Regions from separate parts of the Blautia acetigignens genome, predicted to be linked through region 3. Evidence: riboswitches for the same ligand, from Rfam matches in the RefSeq annotation. Region 3 holds a riboswitch; each other region holds the start of a gene.
What was found. A riboswitch is a leader RNA that binds a small molecule or an ion and turns the genes downstream of it on or off. The one in region 3 is predicted to bind cobalamin.
Positions count from the first base shown of each region.

Region 1: another riboswitch for cobalamin. It lies ahead of OCV70_RS11950 (class I SAM-dependent methyltransferase); the one in region 3 lies ahead of OCV70_RS01280 (cysteine-rich small domain-containing protein).
Region 2: another riboswitch for cobalamin. It lies ahead of OCV70_RS06795 (MSCRAMM family adhesin); the one in region 3 lies ahead of OCV70_RS01280 (cysteine-rich small domain-containing protein).
Region 4: another riboswitch for cobalamin. It lies ahead of OCV70_RS15185 (sirohydrochlorin cobaltochelatase); the one in region 3 lies ahead of OCV70_RS01280 (cysteine-rich small domain-containing protein).

Region 1 covers NZ_JAOQJM010000009.1:80,741-85,236, reverse strand. The annotation lists gene OCV70_RS11955 (AAA-like domain-containing protein) at 30-1,613, shown strand; cobalamin riboswitch at 1,700-1,892, shown strand; gene OCV70_RS11950 (class I SAM-dependent methyltransferase) at 1,999-2,727, shown strand; gene nikB (nickel ABC transporter permease) at 2,732-3,679, shown strand; gene OCV70_RS11940 (ABC transporter permease) at 3,669-4,490, shown strand.
Region 2 covers NZ_JAOQJM010000004.1:54,750-59,245, reverse strand. The annotation lists gene OCV70_RS06800 (VanW family protein) at 1-1,025, shown strand, start outside; cobalamin riboswitch at 1,182-1,378, shown strand; gene OCV70_RS06795 (MSCRAMM family adhesin) at 1,582-4,496, shown strand, end outside.
Region 3 covers NZ_JAOQJM010000001.1:279,985-284,480, forward strand. The annotation lists gene OCV70_RS01265 (EutP/PduV family microcompartment system protein) at 128-676, opposite strand; gene OCV70_RS01270 (BMC domain-containing protein) at 683-1,060, opposite strand; gene OCV70_RS01275 (phosphatase) at 1,391-2,104, shown strand; gene OCV70_RS01280 (cysteine-rich small domain-containing protein) at 2,216-2,521, opposite strand; cobalamin riboswitch at 2,866-3,053, opposite strand; gene OCV70_RS01285 (C40 family peptidase) at 3,314-4,496, opposite strand, start outside.
Region 4 covers NZ_JAOQJM010000015.1:37,256-41,751, reverse strand. The annotation lists gene OCV70_RS15195 (alanine/glycine:cation symporter family protein) at 1-658, shown strand, start outside; gene OCV70_RS15190 (hypothetical protein) at 777-1,364, opposite strand; gene OCV70_RS15185 (sirohydrochlorin cobaltochelatase) at 1,416-2,705, opposite strand; cobalamin riboswitch at 2,962-3,137, opposite strand; gene OCV70_RS15180 (metal-sensing transcriptional repressor) at 3,420-3,800, shown strand; gene OCV70_RS15175 (heavy metal translocating P-type ATPase) at 4,049-4,496, shown strand, end outside.

The sequences.
Region 1 (4,496 bases), on a different contig from region 3:
TATAAATGACAGATGGAGGAGGTGTTTGTATGAAGAAAAGGTTTTGCACTACAGGAACATGTATTCCGGAAAAGAATTATATGGTAGATATCAGTGGCAGAATTGACCGGATTATCAGTGAATACATTGAAAACGGGCAGTATTTTACCATAAATCGTGCAAGACAATATGGAAAAACAACCACACTCTATTTGCTTGAAAAAAGATTAAGGGAGAATTATATTGTATTGAGTCTGAGCTTTGAATCTGCGGATGAATATTTTCAGTCACTTTCCAGTCTGGCAGAAGGTCTTATGCTGGATATAGGCGATTGTTTGAAAGAACAAAATGCGGATGAGAAAATAGTAGAAGAATGGTATCAGCCTATTTTGGAAAAATTTCCCTTGCGCTCGTTGGGAGCAAAGATCAGTTCCCTGTGTAAAGCGTGCGGTCAGCCAGTGATCCTTATGATCGATGAGGTGGACAAAAGCTCAGATAATCAGATCTTTTTATCATTTCTTGGGCTTCTTCGCGAAAAGTATCTTCGTATGCAGCAGGGAAAAGATCAGACTTTCCAGTCGGTTGTTTTGGCAGGCGTATATGATATAAAGACTTTGAAGGTGAAAATACATCCTGAAGAAGAGTCAAAATATAACAGTCCATGGAATATTGCAGTAGATTTTGATATAAGTATGGACTTTTCCATCCAGGATATTAGAGCTATGCTGCTGGAATATGAGAGTGATTTTAAAACTGGAATGGATATAGAGCAGGTAAGTGAATTTTTGTACAATTATACTTCCGGTTATCCATATCTGGTGTCACGGCTTTGTCAGCTAGTGGATGAAAGAGTTTCGGGAAGTGAGCTTTTTCCTACTAAGAAGGAAGGCTGGAGTAAGGATGGGCTTCTTACGGCGGTGAAGATGCTGTTGGGAGAAAAGAACACACTATTTGACGATATGGTGAAAAAGCTGTCAGATTATCCGAAATTGAAGGAAATGCTCCAAAGTATTTTGTTTGGCGGAGTAAGTTTCCCATTTAAGATTGAAAATCCATTAGTTAATCTGGGAGTGACTTTTGGATTTTTAAAAGATAGGAATGGGCTTACTGCAGTATCCAATCGAATTTTTGAAACACAATTATATGATTTGTTTTTGGCGGAAATGGCGATTAACAGTGAATTGTATAAGGATGCCGGGATAGAACGTAATCGATTTATTGTGTCCGGAATGCTTCCGATGGATCTGGTGATGGAAAAATTTTGTGAGCATTATGAAGAAATATATGCAGAAAACGATCAAAAATTTATAGAGGAAAATGGAAGAAAACTTTTCTTACTTTATTTAAAACCTATTATAAATGGAACGGGAAATTATTATATTGAGGCCAGAACCAGGGATAGCAGAAGGACGGATGTAATCGTTGATTATAAGGGAAAACGCTTTATAATTGAATTGAAAATCTGGAGGGGAAACGAATATAATACCCGTGGAGAGCAGCAGCTTTTTGAATATTTGGAATTTTATAAGATGGAAAAAGGATATTTGCTGAGCTTTAATTTTAATAAGTCTAAAAAGACCGGAATCCGGGAAATCAGTTATGATGGGAAACGAATTTTGGAAGTGGTTGTTTAGTAAAATAATCGCGGATTCTGCCAATTTCATTGACAAATGCAAAATATTATATTAAACTCAGTTTGCATGATTTTAGTATAAAAATTTAATAAAGAAACCATTTTGGTGCCTGCCACGTTTTTGTAAAACGCGGCGGAGTAAACGGGAAACAGGTGAGAATCCTGTGCTATGCCGTAGCTGTAACAGTCGAGTATGCTTTTATATCCACTGAGTAATCGGGAAGGGAAAGCAGTATGATGACGCTGGAGCCAGAATACCGGCCGGAATGAAGAACTTTTGCTGCGAGTCACAGTATAGAGGTTGCGTGTAATAGAAATATTATGCCGTTAAGCCGCTGTGTCTTCAGCGGCTTTTATTATTGAAAAAACAGAGAGGACAAAGGTAAATGGCTGAATTACTGAAGGATATTCAGACATACTGGGACATGAGAGCTGGCGGATTTTCTGATGCCAGTATGGAAGAGCGAAAGACAGAACCGGGAAAGCACTGGGAAAATATTTTCCGCAATTCTCTGGAAGAAGGGTGCACGGTACTGGACGATGGCTGCGGTGCCGGATTTTTTACCACCTTGTTAGCGTCTATGGGATATCAGGTAACTGCCGTGGACTACAGCCCCAAAATGCTGGAAGAAGTCAGAAAAAATCTGGATGCGGAAAATCTGAAGGCGGATCTTAAGCAGATGGATGTACAGAATCTGGAATTTCCGGACAACAGCTTCGATGCAGTGGTGTCAAGAAATGTATTCTGGAATCTGGAGCATGCGGATAAAGCCTATGAGGAAGTAAGCCGGGTTCTGAAAAAAGGCGGAATTCTGATTCTGGAAGATGGAAATTACTACCGCCATTATTTCAGCGAGAAATATGAAAAGATGTACCAGGAATTTCAGAAGCTGTACGGTGACGAAGAGAATCAGGGCTGTCACGCACGCCATAACAAAGAAAATGTAGATTTCCATATTATGGAAGAAATTGCGAAAAAACTGCCCATGAGCCAGGTTGACCGCCCGGCATGGGATTTTGGTAAACTGGTAGACCTGGGATTTCGCAAAATACAGGTAGAAGTTTCTGGCAGTCCGCTGCCAATGAGCTTTTGCATTGTAGCACAGAAAGGCTGAAAAAGTGAAAAAAGAAATTTGTAAGCGACTAGTTTCACTTGTAATTATCCTGTTTGGACTTTCCATTATGACCTTTGGACTTACATATATTCTGCCATCCAATCCGGCAGAGCAGCTGGCGGAATCCATGGGTGCTGGTCATGACAGAGAAGTAATTGCAAAGATTGAAGAAAAATATGGATTAAACAAATCCTTCGGCGAACAGTATATAAGCTGGCTGAAGGGAGCTTTACACGGTGATTTCGGAATGTCGGTAAAGTATGCACAGCCGGTCTCCCAGGTGCTTGGAAGAAAGCTTCCCAATACCATTAAGCTGGCAGTTGCTTCTTTTATTCTGATGCTTCTGATTTCTTTTCCGCTGGGAATTTTATCAGCAGTGTATAAGGATAAGGCAGCAGATTATATTATCCGGTTTATGTCCTTCCTTGGAATTTCACTGCCAAGCTTCTGGGGCGGTATGATGCTGATCTATCTGCTGGCAGTCAATCTGCACTGGCTTCCGGTTGGCGGATCAGATTCCTTCAAAAGCCTGATCATGCCAGCCATCACCTTATCATTAAGCATGAGCGCATATTATATAAGGCGAATCCGGGCGGTAATGGTAGAGCAGATGAACGAAGAATACATCAATGGCTGTCAGGCCAGAGGCGTGGGAAGATTCCGCACCATCTTTTTCCATGTGCTTCCCAACTCCTTGCTTACAGTAGTAACCATGCTGGGAATGTCCTTCGGCGGCCTGCTTGGAGGAACCATGATCGTGGAAACGGTTTTCAGCTGGAATGGAATTGGAAGTGCGGCTGTGGCTGCTATTTCCGGAAGAGATTATCAGCTGATCCAGGGATATGTTATGTGGATGGGATGCATTTACGTTCTGGTAAATCTTTTGGTGGACATTTCATATCAGTGGCTTGATCCAAGAATCAGGAGAGGAGCCGTACAGCATGAAGAGTAAGAAAAAAATATGGATCCGTTTTGGAATTTCGGCAGCATTTGCAGTGATTTTCCTATTGTTTGCGTTGTTTGCCGGGAAATTTGCTCCATACGATCCTCTTGAAACACACTATACCGATTTATTGAAAGCACCTTGCAAACAGTATCTTCTGGGAACAGACCAGATGGGAAGAGATATTTTTTCTAGAATCCTCTATGGAGGAAAAACTTCTCTTCTGATTGCCTTTGCAGTGACTGCGATTATTTCAGTTGTGGGAATTCTGGTGGGAACAGCAGCCGGTTTCTGGGGCGGCGCGTTTGATGCAGTGTTGATGCGTCTTTCCGATATGCTCATGGCTTTTCCAGGATCAATTTTCACAATTGCACTGGTTAGCTTCCTGGGAACAGGACTTCCCAATCTGATCCTTGCAATGACCCTCACTGGATGGACTTATTACGCGAGAATCAGCCGTTCCCTGGTTCTTTCCATAAAGAACAATACCTACATAGAACAGGCCAGACTGGGCGGAGCCAACAATTTCCGCATTATGACAGGCTACATTATCCCAAATGTTATGCCTTCCCTTCTGGTAAATATCACCCAGGATATTGGAAGCAAGCTTCTGACGATTGCAGGACTTTCCCTGTTAGGACTTGGCTCCCAGCCGCCTACGCCGGAATGGGGCTACATGCTTTCAGAAGGAAAAGATTATATGTATTCAGCGCCCTGGATGCTTATGGCACCGGGAATGGTAATTTTGATAAATGTTATTATATTCAACTTATTGGGAGACTGTATTCAGGATCTGATGAATCCCAAAGGAAAAAAATAATGATGT
Region 2 (4,496 bases), on a different contig from region 3:
ATGATTTAGATGCGGTGCTGGATGCAGCCGGGATCCAGAATGGTTCTACTACCATCCAGACCTCCTGTGAGCTCACAGATACCAGTCTTGTGATCACCAAAGGAATCACCGGAATGGGGCCGGATCTGAATGCTCTGAAAAAAGAAATCTTAAGTGCCATTTCCCGGGAAGATTACGAAGCGGTGATTGAATGCCCTACCGTGGAGACTGCGCCGGAAGAATTTGACATGGAAGCTTATTATGAGCAGGTACATACAGAAGCAACCGATGCTTCCCTGGGAGAGAATAATGAGATCATTCCTGCTGTGACGGGCATTTCCTTTGATGTGGAAGCTGCGCAGAACCGGCTTGACCGGGCAAGAGAGGGGCTTGTGATCACCATTCCTCTTGAGATTACTTTGCCGGAGGTTTCCACGGAGGAAATTGAGGCTCTGCCTTATCTGAACCTCCTTGGAACCTATACCACTTACGGCGGCGGTACCAAGAACCGGATCACCAATCTGAAGCTTGCAGTAGAAGCATGCGATGGGGTGGAACTGCAGCCGGGACAGACTTTTTCCTACAATGATACCTTAGGTCCCAGAACAGAAGAGCGGGGCTATAAGGAAGCGACGGTAATCGTAGGCGGCGAGCACGCCCAGGATATCGGCGGCGGAATCTGCCAGGTGTCCACCACCCTGTTTATGGCGTGCCTGCAGGCGGATCTTTCCATCGTAGAACGCCATAACCATGCAGCGCGTATTGACTATGTGGATGACGGACTGGATGCAGCAGTTGTTTACGGAAGCCAGGATTTCCGCTTCCAGAACAATACCTCTTATCCCATTAAGATTTTCGCAGTCTATGACGAAGCAGAAGAGTCTGTGACCGTATCCATTTACGGTACAAAGGAGAACAACAATACTGTAGAGATCACCACCGAACACTCCGATCCCAACACCTGCAAAACCTACCGCAGCGTGTATGATGAGGCGGGAAACCTGCTCCGCACAGAAGAGGTTGGGTATAGTCAGTATAAACAGTAAAGCGATGTTGCGTATTTCCCGCACAATAATTTAAAATATATGTTAAATTGTAGTTACTGGGCACGGAGTGAACAGTAACAAATTGTAGGCTGTCAGGTAGAAAGTGCCTTGGCAGCCTATTGATTTCAGTATAATAGTCTGCTATAATGAAATGAATTGAATAAATCCGTTTTCAGTGCCTTTGCAGAAAAAAAAGCTGCTGGTTAAGAGGGAATCAGGTGCAAATCCTGAGCGATCCGGTCACTGTAAACAGGGAATGAAATCCGAAGATGCCATTGGCAATGCGTTGCTGAGAAGGCTGGATTTCGTATTGATCTGTAAGTCAGGAAACCTGCTGAATTCGTTAATGAAAGCTTCCGAGGAAAGCACTTCATTCTCATGTAGCATATATTTCGACTATGGGATATATTGATTTCTGGTGCCTGTTCCCTTATGGGAGCGGGCATTTTTTTGCATTAGAAGAGTTTTCTGGAATTTTCCGAATACTCTGAGGCAGTCTTTGATTTATTCAGGCAACAATACCAGAAGATAACCATAAAAGAATCGAGGGAGAAAAATGAAAAGAAATTCAAAACGCTTTCTGGCACTGTTTCTTTCTGTGGCAATGACCGTCACTCCGGCTGCCCTTACACAGGCAGAAAGTGAGAGTACAGGCGTACAGGTTACGGTAACTCCGGCGGAAGAAGCTGTTGTGACAGAAGCTCCGAAAGAGGAGACTGCTCCTGCACAGGAAGAGAAGGCAGAAACAACTGCTCCGGAAGAGACCACGGCACCTACAGAGACTCCGGAGCAGACAGAAACTGCTGAGGTTTCTGTTACAGAAGCGCCAGCACAGACAGAGGATGCCAAAGAAGAGACTGCTGCTCAGCCAGCAGAAGACGCAGCTGTAACAGAAGCTCCGGCTGCAGAAGAAGCTTCCGGCAATGGGATTGCCACTTATACCATGCCAGAGGATTTAAAAGAAGACGGCTCAAACATGACCATTGATAAAGCAGATGATACTGCTTACAAAATGTTCAAAATTGCAAGCTCCTCTGCAGAATTAAAGGGTGATAAAATTAAAATAACCCTGACTTCTAACGGAAAGAACTACAATAAGATTTACCTTGGACATAAAGAAGATGCTGCATCTGTGATGGATGCCAATGCAATCGCAGGAACAGAGACAGAAACCGGATATACCTTCGTTTTCGAAATTGATGCAAAGGCAGAAGCTCAGACCATTTATCTGGTTCCCCATTCTGTAAAAAATAATGCATGGTATACGACCCAGGATCTGAAGCTGAACGTTCCAGGAATGAAAGCCCCGGAACCAACTGCCACACCAGAACCAACCGCAACTCCGGAGCCAACCGCAACTCCAGAGCCTACCGCCACACCAATTCCAACCGAGACTCCGGCAGCCTCTGACAACGAGATCAAGGACGCTGGCATCAAGCTGGTAAAAGAAGACGGCAACGAATTTGCCATGTTCGTGATCACTGGTTCTACTGTAAAATTAGAGGGCGACAAATACATCGTAACCCTTTCCACAGAGAAGCAGAACTATGACATGATTTACTTCGGAAGTTCCAGCGATGCAGATAAAGAGACAAAAGCTGTCCACGGCGTAGAGAATGCAGCAGGCGGCTATACATACACTTTCGAAGTTCCTGCAAGCAAGGAGACACAGACTGTTTCTGTAGTACCTCATTCCAAGAAGAGCCAGCACTGGTATGAAAAAGGCATTCTTACCATCAGTGTTCCGGCAGTTCCAGGATACGGCCAGGAGCCAGAGGTAACACCAGAACCAACCGTAACTCCTACTCCAGGCGAGACCCCGGAGCCAACCGCTACACCGGATTCCCCAGACAACGAGATTAAGGACGCAGGTATTAAGCTGGTAAAAGAAGACGGCAACGAATTTGCCATGTTCGTGATCACTGGTTCCACTGTAAAATTAGAGGGTGACAAATATATCGTAACTCTTTCCACAGAGAAGCAGAATTATGACATGATCTACTTCGGAAGTTCCAGCGATGCAGATAAAGAGACCAAAGCCGTTCGCGGCGAAGAAAATGCTGCAGGAGGTTATACATACACTTTCGAAATCCCGGCAAGCAAGGATGTGACCACTCTTGCAGTCGTTCCGCACTCCAAAAAGAGCCAGCACTGGTATGAAAAAGGCATTCTTACCATCAGTGTTCCGGCAGTTCCAGGATATGGCGAAGAGCCAGAGGTAACACCGGAACCAACCGCTACCCCGGCTCCAAGTGAGACTCCGGCTCCGACCGCGACTCCAGAGCCAACTTCCACACCAGAGCCAACCAAGATTCCATCCGGCACATGTGACAACGGAATCTACAATGTAAATGTAACTTCCAGTTCCACCATGTTCCGCGTAGTAGACTGCACCCTCACTTCCAAAAACGGAAAAATGACCGCAGTCCTTACCTTAAGCGGTACCGGATACGATTATCTCTATGTGGGAACCAGCGAGCAGGCTGCAAAAGCAGATTCCTCCAAATGGGTTCCATATACCGTAAATGCAAACGGCAAATATACCTATGAGATTCCGGTAACATCCCTGGACAAAGGACTTGCAGTTGCTGCATTTTCCCACAGAACCCAGAGCTGGTATGACAGAACCCTGACCTTTGAGTCTGCTACCTTAAATAAGATTGGTGAGATCAAAGACGACACCCAGAAACCGGATGCCACACCAACACCAAGTGTTGCTCCAACAGGCACTCCAACCCCAACCGAAACACCGACTCCAACTCCTACACCGGATGCAAATCCTGACAAGGAGTCCAAGTACGACTCTGACCTTAGCGGCGGAACTTCCTCTGTAAACAGCTCCACCACACTGGCAGACGGAACCTACACACCAGACAGCTTCTCCTGGTCCGGCGGTACCGGTAAGGTAAGTATTTCCTGTAATAAGATTACTGTAACCGGCGGAAAAGCCTATGCAACAATTGTATTCAGCAGTGAATATTACGGATATGTAAAGGCAAACGGCAACACCTATTACGGATCCTGCGGAGGCGGTACCTCCACCTTCACCATCCCGATTGCATTAAACCAGAACAATACCATCATCGGTATGACCACCAGAATGTCTCAGGCTCATGAGATTACTTACACCATTTATGCTGCATTAAAGGGTGCAAGCGATCCGAAAAAAACAGACAAGGAAAATCCGGCAGATGAGAACAGCATGCTTTCCACAGGAAACAAGAAGCTGGATGAAAGTGCACCGGAGATCACAGGTCTTGAGTACAAGGATGAAACCAAGCTTGAGCATGCAAAATACTTTAAACTGTATAACTATGCAAAAGGCATCACCCTGTTTGAGGTTGACATGACCGCAGACACTGCAAGAAAACCGGAAACTGCAGATTCTAAGGAATCCACAGCGGCAGAAGATAAAGATGCATCCGCTTCTGAGAAGCTTTACACAGGCAATGTTATCAAATACCTGATCGT
Region 3 (4,496 bases):
TATGTTGTAAGTTTACACCATTCCACATCATAAGTCAAGGTTTTTCCGTTGTTTTATGTTGTTTTGTGTGGAATCTTTGGAGAATTGCTATGTTGTTTTACGTGGTTTTGATATTTTTCCCACATTCTCAAGGTTTGTTTTCTTTGCTTTCTTCTGTGCTTTTCCCGGATGGTTCTTCAGAAGTATCCTCAGGCTCATCCAGGTCCGCCTTTGGCTTTCCAGGAGCCTCTTCCCAGGGCATTACATCTCCCTCTTCCCGGAGATATTCCAGGATTTCCGGGATGCCTTCCTGCTGCTTGGAATCCACATAAAAGATCTTTTTGCAGCCGGCCAGCTGCAGCCAGGAGGTTGCCAGCTTCACATTGGCCTGGGGATTATGGATCTTGGTGACAATGCCGATCACCTCGCGGTTGGCCATGCAGGTGATGCATGGGGGAAACAGGCAGTACGGCTCGATAGCTGATACCAGAAGTCCCACAACATCGGATTCATATGTATACAACGCCAGGGCGTGTCCAAGCCCTTGGGTCTGGGCATACTCTCCTGGCGTGTCTACGATTACATCAAAATTATTTACATATTGTGTTTTGTGATAGTGTATTTTTTCTCCGCGCAAAGCCTGGGTCAGGGTTGTTTTGCCAGCTTCGCTGCGGCCGATGAGAACCAGTTTCTTCATATTATATCAGGTCCTTGTGATCGGGCATAAGGTAAAGCCCAGCTTGTTTCCCACATAGTCCAGAATGGCGCTTGTGGAAGCTTCCACCTCAGATACAGTGCCTGTGATGATCAGGCTTCCGCTGAAGCGGTCTACAAAGCCCAGCTCAATGCCGGATGACTTCATGGCAATGTCTGCCATAATAATGGCTGTCTCTGCAGGGCTGACAGTCATAATTCCAATGGCTGCCCTTGAATAATCCAGAGACGGGTCAAGTCCTAATTTGGTGTAAAGAATCTTATCCGGATTGGCAATGATATGTGCCAGGGAAATCTGCTTGCCTGGTACAAGCTCCTGCACAATGCGCTGCTTCATTTCCGGAGACATGTTATCTGTATATCCCATTTTTCCTCCTGTCTGAAACTTTGGCTGATCCTGCCGTCAGCATACAGCATTCCCATACCTGAAAGTTTAATATATATACAAAATCTTTTGCTGTTTTTCTACCGTAATTATACTATCCGGTGTTTTGACTGTCAACAAAAAGCAACACTTTTCCTACACATATATGTGGTTTTTCTTGTGTTTATGTGTTGTTTTTATTTGTTTTTCCAAATTTTTCTTATTTTACAGTTGACAGTCTTTTTCTGCTCTGTCATACTGAAAACAGTACAGGCATTCACAGCTTTTTAAACTTTCCGAATGCACAGACTTCTTAACAGGAGATGATTTTTTATGTATCTTTCCGATATGCATACCCACTCTATCGCAAGCGGGCACGGAACAAGCTGCACCATCAGCGACATGGCTAAGTCAGCTTCACGCAAAGGGTTAAAGCTTCTTGGCATTACAGACCACGGGCCAGCTACTCTTGCAGCAGGAACCGCGTCTTATTTCCGCAGTCTTACTTATTCGCCGCGGAAGCGTTTTAATGTGGAATTATTATATGGGATTGAACTGAATATTTTGGATGTGAACGGCAAGGTTGACCTGGAGCAGGAGCTGCTTGAGAAGCTGGACTATTCTATTGCCAGCATACACGCCCAGAATTTCCATCCAGCCAGCAAAGAGGAAAACACCAAAGCCTTTCTTAATGTGATGAAAAATCCTATGGTAAAGATTCTGGGGCATATTGATAATACCCAGTATCCGGTAGATTATGATGCAGTTGTAAAGGCAGCCGGAGAAAATGGGGTTCTTCTGGAGATGAATGAGGCTTCTCTTGCGCCTTATGGCTATCGCGGAGATACCCGCAGCAACTGTGCGGAAATTTTAAGATGCTGCCGCAAATATCTGGTTCCAATTGTACTGTCCAGCGACAGTCATGGGGCAGAGCATATTGGGGATTTCACTTATGCGGCAGATTTTGTCCATCAGGCTATGTTCCCGGAGGGACTGATCCTGAATAACCAGATTCCGAAGCTGAAGATGATTCTCAGTATGCGGTAGTGTGTGATTGTTCAAGCAAACGACTTGTTAGTAAATACCGCTCCTGCTAATTTTATCTGCAAAATAAAAAGTTTCCCTGCACCCAATTTGTGGGTAGGGAAACTTTTTGTTTTACTTTTCTTTTACGTCCTGATTTTCACGTACCTTCTTCATCAAATCAGCCAGTTCCTGATACTTCCCGGTGACATAGCCATAATTTTTCCGTTTGTGGGGAAGCTGGCAGTTAGTGCAGTCCTTGAAGCCTTTTTCGTTGTAGTGGAAATTCCCGCCGCATTTATCCCCTAATGCATAGAGTGGACAATAGCAGAACAGGCAGTTGAAATCCTCCGGATCTGCGCCTTTATGACAGGGAAAAAATTCGCAGTTCTTATGACTGAAGTAGGAATATTCCTTGCCTTCCCAATAATTCTTTTCCATTTTCCGGCTCCTTTCTCATCTGCCCTAACAAATTCCTTTTCCGCAGGATTTTTATAGTAGAAATCTTCTATATCATTTTCAATTAAATAAAAAAATAACCGCTTACGCGGCTTCAAAATTCTCGCAGATATTTAAGAGGGAGCGATGCTACTCCGGGGTAGAATATGACCCGTTCATATATACGCGGAGGGAACGGTTTCATCCAAAGTAGTATCGCCTGCCATTTAATCTGTATAATTCATCTGAACAGGCGATATTCCATAAAAAATGTCCACTCACAAAAGCGGACAACATTCCAGGGCTGCGGATTCCCTAAAACTGGTTGTTACACTTTCATCGGAAGTTTAACCTCGCCATACTAAGCAGGTTTCCTGGCTCCAGAATCATCGCATCATCTCTCCTTCTCATGCATACGCACAATGGACTCTGAGACTTGCTCCTCTGTTACAGTGACCGGATCGCTCAGGTTTCTCACCTGATTCCCTCTTTCTGCCAGCTAATAGCTACCAGCACTTAATATGTTCAATATGGAATTATACTGACATCATAGTACCACCTGCCTAAGTATTTGTCAACCCGTAATCTGTTATTTATTTATCAAAATTATGGAAAGCAAATTCCGCTTTTATACTCTGTTTCGGACACCCTCAAGTTTTCACCATAAAGCCCAAAACAATCCCACCATCAAAAAACCTCCCGGATTCCATAGCGAGGATCCGGGAGGGATTCAAATTCTTTCATTAAATATGCCCGCCGATGCAGGTACTGTATTTATTCAGGCCTATGCTGCAATTACACAAGACGTCTTACAGATGTAATGGTTCTGTATGCAGCATTGTCGCTGATCTTGATTCCGTCTCTGGAGTTGGACGCGTGTACAATCTGTCCATTTCCCATGTAGATTGCGACATGACCGCCGTAGCAGATCAGATCTCCTGGCTGTGCATCTGCATAGGAAACTTCAGTTCCTGCATTCTGCTGCTCATAGGAAGTTCTCGGAAGGCTGACGCCGAAGTTTGCATATACGCTCTGTACGAACCCAGAGCAGTCAGCACCATTTGTCAGGCTTGTTCCGCCCCATACATATGGATTTCCAACAAACTGTGTTGCATAGTTCACTACAGAAGATCCTGAGCCGGAAGAACTGCTGGATGAGCTGCTGGAAGAACTTTCAGAGTAGCTGTCATAATCTACTGTATTATCGCTGTCGATTACGTTTCCATACTCATCATATTCATAATCAGAAGAAGAATCAGAGCTTCCGCTTACAACGTCTCCATCCTCGTCATACTGAACATCTGTATCTGAACTGTCGCTGTAGTCCTCACTATCATCTTCACTGTAGTCATCATAGCTTTCATCACTCTGTGACTCTTCTGCTTCCTGTGCGGCAGCTGCTGCAGCAGCTGCTTCTGCCTCTGCCTGACGTCTTGCCTCTTCCTCAGCTGCAATACGCTCTGCCTCAAGCTGCTCGATCTCAGCCTGCTGCTCTGCAAGAAGGTTTGCATACTCGGTAGCCTGCTGCTGCGCGTATGCGATCTCATTCTCGCAGTCAGCACTGTTTGCACGGGTTACATCCAGCTGATACTGAAGATTGGACTGCTGTGCCTCATACTCCTGTTTCATTGTCTCGAAATCAGCTTTCTCCTGCTCGTACTGATCTTCTAACTTCTGAACCTCTTCAATGGTTCTCGCATACTTCTGAAGGCTCTCTCTGTCCTGCTCATACATCTGCTGTGTGTACTCTGCCCTGGTAAGAAGATCTGCAAGGTTGTCTGCGTTGAGCATCATCTGGAACCATGCATTGTTTCCGCCTTTTTCATAAAGATACTGGATACGTTTCTTCATGGAGCTGTACTGTTTATCCTTGGCGTTCTGTGCCTTAGTCAGGTCGCCCTGGGTTTTCTCAATTTCCGCTTCCTTGGAAGCAATATCATTCTCAAGAGTCTGAATGGAAACCATGACATTAACAAGA
Region 4 (4,496 bases), on a different contig from region 3:
CATCCAGAATGTTCCGTCCGTATTTGTTTCTATTTTTAAGGGAGCTTTCCAGCCCTCCGCTGTAACCGGCGGTATTATCGGAAGCATGTTCCTCAGTATAAAAAAGGGTGTTTCCCGTGGTATCTTTTCCAATGAAGCCGGTCTTGGTACCGGATCCATTGCACATGCATGTGCAGATACCAAGAAGCCGGTAAAGCAAGGTATGTTCGGAATTTTTGAAGTATTTACAGATACCATCGTCATCTGTACTCTGACTGCACTTGTTATTCTGTGCAGCGGCGTTCCCATCACTTACGGAGAAGCCGCAGGTGCTGAGCTGACCATCCTTGGATTTACTTCTACATATGGAAACTGGGTATCCATTTTCACTGCAGTTGCAATGTGCTGCTTCGCTTTTTCCACAGCACTTGGATGGGGCCTTTACGGTGCACGCTGTATCGAATTCCTGTTTTCCGAAAAAGTAATCAAACCATTTATGGTTGTCTATGCTCTGGTTGCTATCCTTGGTGCCACTGCAAATCTTGGATTGATGTGGAATATTGCCGAAACCTTTAACGGTCTTATGGCAATCCCCAACCTGATTGCATTATTCCTGCTCTCCGGAACAGTTGTAAGACTGACAAAGGAATACTTTGCAGGAGAGGGAAAAGAAAATTAAAACAGATATATAAAAAGACAGGCTTCCCGGAATCAATATCATTTAACAGAAATGATATTGCCCGGGGCCTGTCTTTTTATAAGAAATATTGTAAGGGTTTACTTGTTAGCTGTGAAAATCAGTTTTTGGAATCCTCTGCTTCTTTTGCTTCAGCATCTGCTGTCTCGCTGTCATCCTCACCGATCACTACTGCGTTTTTCTCTTCCTCAGTCTGCTCTTTTGCATCTTTTACGCTGACCTTATGATCATACCATTTACCCTTTTTGCCAAGGATGGCAAGGTCAAACTCTTCGTCCAGCTTCTCAACCGGAACATTGAAGCCGTAAACCTCCTCTGACATTCCGTCACTGTAGGTAACAGTATCTGTAGTAGGCTGGATCAGTTCAGCTCCATCCTTCTGTGCGTCCTCAGCTGTTCCAAGGAAAAGATTTACGATATTCTTGGAGACAAGTGTAATATGAACGGTCATTTTGCCATCCTTCACTGTAAGAACTGCTCTTCCATTGCATGCCTCATTTACATGGAACATGCCGCTGTCTGTGTCAAATTCCACACCGTATACGCCGTCTTCAAGCTCAGCTTCTGCGGTGTCCTCTGCTTTGGCAGCTTCTGTCTGTGCCGCTTCAGCCCATACAGGTGCAACACTTCCTGCTGTCATAGTGGAAATACTTACTGCTGATAATAAAATGACTAATGAACGTTTCATAATAACTTTTCTCCTTACTTTTTGATGAATTGAAAATAAAACATCAACAGATTATTTTGCAATAGAATCAATTGCTTCCTGAGTATGCTCTACATAAAGCTGCTCAACTGCATCAATTCTTCCAAGTCCTTCGATCTGGCAATCGATCTCATCGAACTCTCCGGAAGCCTCGAACATGCTCTTCCAGGAATCCTCATCGTCACCGGCCATATCGTTGTTTGCATGGTCACCTGCAACAACCATAAGCGGACGAAGAACAACCTTCTTGAAGCCTGCATCTTTTACTTTGTCGATTACAACATCGCAAGCGGTATCTTCCGGCTCACCCTCTACAGTACCGATGAATGCGTTTGTAAATCCAAGCTTCTCCATCTGTGTCTGCATCTGGTTGTATGTAACATTTGCTGTGTGAGAGGTTCCGTGTCCCATGAATACGAATGCGGTTCCATCCTCAGCAGCAGCTTCCATGCTGTCATATCCTGCGCTCTTTACAGCTGCATCTGTAACTGCCTGTGCAACAGCAGCCTTGTCTTCGTTGATAGCAGTAGCGTCTGATCCAACCTCACCAAGCATTGGCTCAGCGATTGCTACAGACTCAAATTTATCTTTGTACTCATCGATAGCTTCTACCATCTCATCGTACTCTGCACCGTGCATAAGGTGTGTAGGCTGAACAACCAGATTCTTAACACCGTTTGCTACTGCACGGTCAAGTGCCTGCTGCATGTTGTCGATGTGCTCATCATCTCTTGCCTGTACATGGTTGATGATGATCTGAGCGGTAAATGCTCTTCTTACAGACCAGTCCGGGAAAGCTTCTGCAAGAGCATCCTCGATTCCTTTGATATCCTCAACACGGCTGTCGTTGAAGGAAGTACCAAAGCTTACTACAAGAAGCTCGTTCTCACCGATCTCATCCTGGTTACGAGGATCATCCTTGGAAGCATCTCCTGTATCGCGTCCGAAATATTCCGGGCTTGCTTCTTCTCCCTCTACCAGCTCTTTCTGAGCGTCTGTCAGAGCATCCCATGCTTCCTTAGCTTCCTTGCACTGTGCATCTGTGTCGTCTGTTCTCTCCTGAACATAGATTGCATCGATAAGTGCTGCAACTTTATCAGCTGCCTCCTGATCTGCGTCAGATGCCTCTGCATCATCTGCTGTCTCAGTGTCATCTGCTGCCTCAGCGTCATCTGCTGCTTCTGCATCGTCTGCGTCATCTGCTGCTTCGTCAGTTGTCTCCTCTGTTGCTTCCTCTGCAAATGCAACAGTTCCTGTTGCTGCAGTCATGCTTGCTGCCATGGATGCTGCAAGAAGCAGTGCTAATAAAGATTTTCTTTTCATTTCTTTTTCCTCTTTTTTCCTGTATTTCCGGATTGAATTATGTATAAGGACACGGCCCGGCAGGGCTTTTTCTACGGCAGGAAGCTTCTGTGATTCCTGCTTTGTAAAAAAGCAGCTGCAAACTCTGCAGCTGCACTTTCCTCATAAACACATTTCCTCCAAACAGGATTACAATGATATGAACGTCAAAAGCTCTTTTGACACTGGTATCATTCCTATATATTGCTATGAGAATAAGGTTCTGTGTACCGCAGACCCACAATTCCACGCCAAGGCAGTTCTCCTGACTTCGTTCAACACCGCTTCCCCTTCCCGGTTACCCAGTGGGCTCTGAAGCAGCTCCCTTACACAGTGACGGCATCGTTCCGGATTCTCACCGGATTCTCTCTTATGCATCATGTTCATAATGCGACCTTTGCGTTATATCATTATACATATTCGACTCGGATATCTAATAGATACCATAATTTTATGTATTTTTTATGAATGTATTATGGATATTTTATGAATATACAATCTATATCAATGGACTTTCAGACAGATATATTTTAACCTGCTGTAACTCCACAATGAAACAAAAAAGCCCTTGACAAATACCCTCAGGGGGTATATATTAAGTGCATAGGCAAGATACCCCCAATGGGTATTTGAAAGTTAAAACGCCGGTTCGCAGTTTCCGGCCAATCATTTGTTTAATAAGAAAGGAGCCTGCCTATGACAGCTGATCATAAATCCGAAGCCTGCTGCAGCCACACTGCAGCCGATACTGAACCCCTTTCCAGCCAGGAACCTGCACAGAAGGTCTGTTCCTGCTGCACCAAGCACACCTTGCGTTCCGAAGCGGAGCGAAGAAAGCTGGTCAACCGTCTGAAGCGTATTGAAGGCCAGATCCGGGGCATTATAGGAATGCTGGAGAACGATGCCTACTGCAATGACATCCTGATCCAGTCCGCCGCTGTAAATGCCGCAGTGAACGCCTTTAATAAAGAGCTTCTTGCCAACCATATCCGAACCTGCGTGGCAAGAGATATTCGGGAGGGTAAGGACGAGACCATTGATGAGCTTGTTGCAACACTGCAGAAGCTTATGAAATAAATGAGAGTATCAGGGTCAAAAGGTCAAAAAGCCGTTCGTGCTTGCACGATAAGGCGTTTGAACTTGGGACCCGCCGAACATGAGGAAGTAGCGATTTACGCAGTAAATCAGCGGATTCCGAATGTTCGAGAATTGCGGGAGCAGCTTTGCTGCGGAGCAATTCGCAGATATCAAGTTAGGGGCAAAAGTTCAAAAACCTTATCCAGCTTATATAATAAGGCGTGTCCCGTATAAGGAGGAATTTTATTATGGAACAATACAATGTCACCGGCATGAGCTGCGCAGCCTGCAGCGCCCGTGTAGAAAAAGCAGTCAGCAAGGTTCCGGGGGTTACCGCCTGCTCAGTGAGCCTGCTTACCAATTCCATGGGCGTTGAAGGTACCGCCACAGCCTCAGCCATTATTTCAGCTGTTGAACAAGCCGGGTACGGCTGCTCTTCTAAGAGCCAATCTGGTCAGAAGGAGTCTGTCTCCGATGCGGAGAAGGCCCTGGAGGATCACGAAACCCCGATTCTGAAGAAGCGCCTTATCGCATCTGTAGGCTTTCTTCTGGTCCTGATGTACTTCTCCATGGGACACATGATGTGGGGCTGGCCGCTGCCTGCATGGTTTGACGGCAACCACGTAGCCATGGGACTTGTTCAGCTGCTTCTGGCCGGAATCATCATGGTAATCAACCAGAAGTTTTTCATCAGCG